Accumulibacter sp.: one gene and its partner. The protein of the gene in region 2 interacts with the protein of the main gene of each other region in a pairwise test. Links are inferred from orthologs where the notes say so. Each region holds a gene or a part of one and is shown on either strand. Other genes may lie near its edges. The genes, in order: rfaD and menB.

The links.
Region 1: the proteins of menB (region 2) and rfaD interact in binary tests that used the Escherichia coli proteins (3 or more experiments, as listed by UniProt). The link is inferred for Accumulibacter sp. from one-to-one orthologs.

Annotation. Positions count from the first base shown.
Region 1 is NZ_JAZKUG010000001.1:3,124,093-3,127,344, reverse strand. Bases 240-3,176 are described here. They hold rfaD (ADP-glyceromanno-heptose 6-epimerase), read right to left. Parts: upstream 2,242-3,176; coding sequence 1,237-2,241; downstream 240-1,236. Other genes in these bases: rfaE1 (D-glycero-beta-D-manno-heptose-7-phosphate kinase), read right to left, coding at 2,256-3,176; cysM (cysteine synthase CysM), read right to left, coding at 345-1,244; V5B60_RS13885 (3'-5' exonuclease), read right to left, coding at 240-335. Also shown: more of V5B60_RS13885, read right to left, coding at 1-239; more of rfaE1, read right to left, coding at 3,177-3,188. UniProt on the Escherichia coli protein: Catalyzes the interconversion between ADP-D-glycero-beta-D-manno-heptose and ADP-L-glycero-beta-D-manno-heptose via an epimerization at carbon 6 of the heptose.
Region 2 is NZ_JAZKUG010000001.1:4,317,905-4,321,179, reverse strand. Bases 79-3,038 are described here. They hold menB (1,4-dihydroxy-2-naphthoyl-CoA synthase), read right to left. Parts: upstream 1,999-3,038; coding sequence 1,159-1,998; downstream 79-1,158. Other genes in these bases: V5B60_RS19035 (sensor histidine kinase), read left to right, coding at 2,336-3,038; V5B60_RS19040 (hypothetical protein), read left to right, coding at 2,126-2,326; menC (o-succinylbenzoate synthase), read right to left, coding at 79-1,059. In the rest of the region: more of menC, read right to left, coding at 1-78; more of V5B60_RS19035, read left to right, coding at 3,039-3,275. UniProt on the Escherichia coli protein: Converts o-succinylbenzoyl-CoA (OSB-CoA) to 1,4-dihydroxy-2-naphthoyl-CoA (DHNA-CoA).

The DNA of each region.
Region 1 (3,252 bases), 1.2 Mb from region 2 along the record:
ACAGGCAAGTCGAAGCCACCGCCATTCCAGGACAACAGTTGCGGCGTGAACTTCTCCACGCCGTCGAAGAAACGCTGGATGATCTCCGCCTCGCCGAGCTCGGGTGCAGCCAGGGACCAGACACGGAAATCCCTCCCCACACGCAGCGCACAGGAAATCACCACCACCCGCTGCAGGTGCAAGGGCAGGAAGTCGTTGCCGGTCGCCGCCCGCCGTCGCTGGAACGCGAGTTCGGCGACTTCCTCATCGGACAGGCCCGGATCGAGCAGATGCAGGCGGCGCAGACCCGCGACGTCCGGAACCGTCTCGATGTCAAAAGCGAGAACCGGCTTCATCGACCGCGTTCAGGCCGGGAAGACGCCGGTCGACAGGTAGCGGTCACCGCGGTCGCAGACGATGCTGACGATGGTTGCATTCTCGACTTCGGCAGCCAGCCGCAGGGCAACGGTGAGCGCGCCACCCGAGGAGATGCCGGCGAAGATGCCCTCCTCGCGCGCCAGGCGACGGGTCATCTCTTCCGCTGCGTCCTGTGACACCGACTCGACGCGATCAACCCGCGTGCGCTCGAAGATCTTCGGCAGGTAGGCCTCCGGCCACTTGCGGATCCCCGGGATCTGCGAACCTTCCTCCGGCTGGCAACCGACGATGCAGATCGCCGCGTTCCGTTCCTTGAGATAACGCGAGACACCCATGATCGTCCCGGTGGTTCCCATGCTGCTGACGAAATGGGTGATGCCGCCGGCCGTCTGCCGCCACAGCTCCGGGCCGGTGCCCTCATAGTGCGCCAGCGGGTTGTCAGGGTTGGCAAACTGGTCGAGGATGATGCCGCGACCCTCCCTTTGCATGCCCTCGGCGATGTCACGCGCCAGCTCCATCCCGCCGTCGCGCGGCGTCAGCACCAGTTCGGCGCCAAAGGCACGCATCGTCTGCCGCCGCTCGACGCTCTGGTTCTCCGGCATCACCAACAACATGCGGTAGCCGCGCGCGGCGGCCACCATCGCCAGCGCGATACCGGTGTTGCCCGAGGTCGCCTCGATCAGCGTGTCGCCCGGCCGGATGTCACCGCGCCGTTCGGCCCGCGCGATCATCGATAGCGCCGGACGATCCTTGACCGATCCGGCCGGATTGTTGCCCTCCAGTTTCGCCAGGATGCGGTTGCCGCGCGCCGCGCCAAGCGTGCCCGGCAGGCGCTTCAGGATCACCAGCGGCGTACCGCCAACCTGGTCCTCGAGGGTCTCAACCATGAGCATTCAACCAGTCGACATAGCGTGCCACACCCTCGCCGACGTCGGCAAAGGTCGCCTGGTAGCCAGCCCGGCGCAACTTCGTCAGATCCGCCTCGGTGAAACTCTGATAGCGGCCTCTGAGATCCGCAGGAAAAGGCACATATTCGATCAATCCCTGCCCAACCAGCTCCGCCAGCGGCAACGGACTCTCACCGGCAAGCGCCCGGCAGGCATTGACGTTCGCCACCGCCAACTCGTTGAAGGTCTGCGCGCGCCCCGTACCGACGTTGAAGATACCCGATCGTTCAGGGTGATCGAGGAAGAAAAGGTTCACGCGGACGACGTCCTCGACGTACACGAAGTCGCGCCGCTGCTCGCCGTCGGCATGACCGTCACAACCGGCGAATAGCCTGACCTTGCCATCGCTGCGAAACTGGTGGTAGTGGTGGAAAGCCACCGACGCCATCCGCCCCTTGTGCGACTCGCGCGGTCCATAGACGTTGAAGTAGCGGAAACCGACCACCTGCGAGCTCGACGAGCCATTCACGGTCAACCTCTGACGGACTATCTGATCGAAGAGGAACTTCGAGTAACCGTAGACGTTCAGTGGCGCCTCGTGCGCCCGCTCCTCGCGGAAAACCCGGCCACCGCCGTAGGTTGCCGCGCTCGAGGCATAGAGCAACGGCACCTCCTGGTCGAGACACCAGTCGAGGATGCCGAGCGAGTAGCGGTAATTGTTCTCCATCATGTAGCGACCATCGCCTTCCATGGTGTCGGAGCAGGCGCCCTGATGCAGGATGGCGTCGACGTCACCGTCGAAATGGCCAGCCAGCAGGCGATCGATGAACTCCTGCTTGTCGAGGTAATCGGCGATGTCGCAATCGACCAGGTTGCGGAACTTGTCGGCCCGTGTCAGGTTGTCGACGGCGATGATCCGGCGCACGCCGCGCTCGTTCAGCGCCCGGACGAGATTGGCGCCAATGAAGCCGGCGGCGCCGGTGACGATGGTGTACATGGAATCACCTCACTTCACTTCACCGCGGCCGCCAGTTCGCCGCCCTCGACCACGGCAGTCCCCAGCTTGCCGACGACCAGCCCAGCGGCGACGTTCGCCGCATGCACCGCGTCCGGCCAGCCGGCGGCGCAGGCGAGCATCACTGCCAGGGTGGCGATCACCGTGTCCCCGGCACCCGAGACGTCGAAGACTTCCCGTGCCACCGCCTTCTCGTGGATCAGCGCCGAGCGGTGGAAGAGCGACATCCCTTCTTCACTGCGCGTCACCAGCAAGGCGTCGAGTTGCAACTGCTCGCGCAAGGCGGTCGCCTTGCGCGCCAGTTCGCCCTCGTCCTGCCAGCGGCCGACGACGGTCCGCAACTCGGCACGGTTCGGCGTCACCACGGTTGCGCCGGAATACTTCGAGAAATCGTCGCCCTTCGGGTCAACCAGAACCTGCTTGCCGGCTGCGTTTGCCAGCCGGATCATCTCGCCAATGTGCGTCAGGCCTCCCTTGCCATAGTCGGAGAGGATCACCGCGTCACAGTCGGCCACCCGGACAGCGAACTCCGCCAGTTTTGCGCGCAGGACCTCGTGCGATGGCCAAGTCTCGAAGTCGATGCGCAACAACTGCTGCTGGCGGCCGATCACACGCAGCTTGACCGTCGTGCTGATCGCCGGATCGACATGCAGGCTGACGTCGATACCGCTGGCTGCCAGCAACTGCTGCAGGCTGCGGCCCGCCTCGTCATCGCCGACGACCGACAGCAGGGTGGCGTGCGCCCCCAGCGCGGCGACGTTGCGCGCGACGTTCGCCGCGCCGCCCGGCCGCTCTTCGCTGCGGCCAATACGGACCACCGGCACCGGCGCCTCGGGCGAGATGCGCGCGACATCGCCGAACCAGTAGCGGTCGAGCATGACGTCGCCGACGATCAGCAGGCGCGCCGCCGACAGATCAGGCAGCCGCATCGACGCTCCGATCGGGCGCAGCCAGATGCCATGCCAGCCTGGCGTCGCGCGCAGCAGGCAACGA
Region 2 (3,275 bases):
CCCTGGCGAGGCGTCGAGCAGCAGCAGGCCGCGGCCGATGCGGGGTGGCGACCCGGTATCCTCGTGCAGCCACGCCGAGGTGGCAAGACCGTGCGCCAGCCCGTTGTCGAGTGCTGCCGCGACGTGGGCGGCAGCGGTGATGCCGCAGGCGCTGTCGAGGCTGCTGGTGATGATGCATTCGACGCCGGCGTTGCCGGCCTGGCGCGCCAGTGCGAGGGTCGGCAGCAGGCCGCCATGCCGCGGCGGCTTGAGCACCAGGCGGCGCACCGCCCGCCGCCCGACGAGGGCCTCGCCGTCGAGGTGGCGGATCGACTCGTCGACGGCAATGGCGATCGTCGTGCTGTCCTGCAGGGCCTGCAACCGGTCGATGTCGGGAGCGGCCAGCGGTTCCTCGAGCATCTCGATCGGCAGCTTGGCGCAGGCCTGCAGGAAGCGGGTCGCCGCCGCGTCCGGCCAGGCGCGGTTGGCGTCGAGGCGCAGGCGGCAGCCGGGTGGCAGGACGGTGGCGATCTGCTGCAGGAGGGCGACCTCGTCGTCGATGGCGAGCACGCCGACCTTCATCTTGAGAATCGCGAAGCCGGCGTTGCAGGCGGCGCGAATGTCGTTGGCGCCGAGGTTGTGCAGACTGCCACAGGCGGCGTTGATCCGTACGGGGGGCGGTGGCGCCGAGCACATCCCGTGCCGCAGGCGGGTGCCGCTGAGGTAGGCCGCAAGCGGCATCCCGGAACCCTGCGCCAGCAGGTCGAGGAGCGCCGTCTCGACGGCACAGCGCGCGACCGGCGTGGGACAGTCGCCGTCCGGCGCGAGCCGCTCGAGCGCTGCCCGGGCGGTGAGGCCGATCAGCGGCAGCAGCAGCGAGCGCAGCGCCTGTGCCGCGGCCGGCGCGTTCTCGCCACCGCTGCCGGGCAGCGGCGCGCAGTCACCGTAGGCGCGGCGTCCGCTGTCGTCCTGCAGGCAGAGCAGCCAGCCGCAGCGTTCGTCGACGCTGGCGCCCGCCGTCAGCCAAGGCGACCGCAGCGGCAGCCGATAGGGGTGAACGCTCGCTGCAGCGAGCTTCATCGGCGTCGCGGCGGTCCGCCGGAAGTGGTTGCCAGCGCCGTGCCGCCGGACCCGCGCGCGGAGTCCCGGCCGCTGTCGCAGCGCGGGCGCCGATGACGCTCAGGGCCGCCGGCGATAGCGCGAGAAATCCGGTCGCCGCTTCTCGACCCAGGCATTGCGTCCCTCCTGGCCTTCGGCGGTCATGTAGAAGAGGCCGGTGGCATTGCCGGCGAGTTCCTGGATCCCGGCAAGACCGTCGGTATCGGCGTTGAAGCCGGCCTTGATCATGCGCAGCGCCATCGGCGAGAGCTGCAGCATCTCGCGACACCAGCGCACGGTCTCCTCCTCGAGTCCGGCGAGGGGAACGACCGCATTCACCAGCCCCATCGACAGCGCCTGCGCCGCGTCATACTGGCGGCAGAGTAGCCAGATCTCCTTCGCCCGCTTGAGACCGATCGTCCGCGCCATCAGCCCGGCGCCGAGGCCGGCGTCGAAACTGCCGACGCGCGGGCCGGTCTGGCCAAAACGGGCGTTGTCGGCGGCTATCGTCAGGTCGCAGACGAGGTGCAGGACGTGCCCGCCACCGATCGCGTAACCCGCGACCATCGCCACCACGGGCTTCGGGCAGCGGCGAATCTGCATCTGCAGGTCGAGCACATTGAGGTGCGGCATGCCCGCTTCGTCGTGGTAGCCGCCGTCATCGCCGCGCACGAACTGGTCGCCGCCCGAGCAGAAGGCGAGGTGTCCGGCGCCGGTCAGGACGATGACACCGATGGCGGCATCGAACTGCGCCCGGTGCATGGCATCGATCAGTTGCTCGACGGTTTCGGGGCGAAAGGCATTGCGTCGCTCGGGCCGATTGATGACAATGCGGGCGATGCCCTCGGCAGCGTCGTAGCGGATGTCGCTGTAGGTGGCGTCGGCGACGCGTGGCTGCCAATCGAGAGCGGGGCGGATCATCCAGATGGTTCCTCGGCGAAGGGGGAGAAGGCGGCAGTATAGCGTTTGACGAAGACTGACTGGATGCCGGCAGCGCGCCTTCAGGGCTGCTGCGCATGCGGCCAACAGCATTGGCGAGGAGGCTCCGATGCAGCGCAGGATACTCGGCAGGGATCGCTTGGTTGCGGCTTTTCTCGCGGGCTGCGTGCTTTTCAACTACCCGCTGCTGTCGGTTTTCGACCGGCCGAGCGAGGTCTTCGACATTCCGTTGATCTTCGCCTACATCTTCTTTGCCTGGGCGCTGGTCATCGCCCTGATGGCCTGGGCGAGCGAAGCGCGTTCCGGCTAGGCCGCGACGATGCTGCAAGCGCCGGTCCTGATTGCCGTCTCGCTGCTCTACCTCGGCCTGCTGTTCGCCGTCGCCTGGTGGGGCGACCGGCGAGCCGACCAAGGCCGGTCTCTGATCGACAGCGCGACGATCTACGCCCTGTCGATGGCGGTGTACTGCACGACCTGGACCTTTTACGGCAGCGTCGGGCGAGCCGCCGTCTCGGGCATCGGCTTCCTGCCGGTGTACCTCGGGCCGACGCTGGTGATGGCGCTGGGCTGGTTCATCCTGCGCAAGATGATCCGCATCGTCAAGGCCAATCGCATCACCTCGATCGCCGACTTCATTTCGTCGCGCTACGGCAAGAGCCATCTCCTCGGCGGGCTGGTGACGATCATCGCGGTGATCGGCATCGTTCCCTACATCGCGCTGCAGTTGAAGGCGGTGTCGAGCACGGTCGGTCTGCTGCTGGGCTATCCCGACATCGTCATGCCGCATCGCAGCCCGACGATGTCGGTGGCAGCCGACATCAGCTTCTACATCGCCCTGATCCTGGCTGCGTTCACGATCGTCTTCGGTACCCGCCACCTCGATGCCACCGAGCGCCACGAAGGCATGGTGGCGGCGATCGCCCTCGAGTCGGTGGTCAAGCTGGTGGCCTTCGTCGCCGTCGGCGTCTTCGTCACCTACGGCATCTATGGGGGATTCGGCGACATCTTCGAACATCTGGCGACGCACCCCGAACTGCGGCGGCTGGCGACCGCGATTCCGTCCGGTCAGGGATATACCGGCTGGTTCTCGCTGATCGTCCTCTCGGCGCTGGCGGTGCTCTTCCTGCCACGCCAGTTCCAGGTGGCCGTCGTCGAAAACGTCGATGAGTCGCACCTCCGGCGCGCCGCCTGGTTGTTTCCGCTCTACCTGTTGCTGATCAACATCTTCGTCCTGCCGATCGCGCTCGGTGGGCTGATGC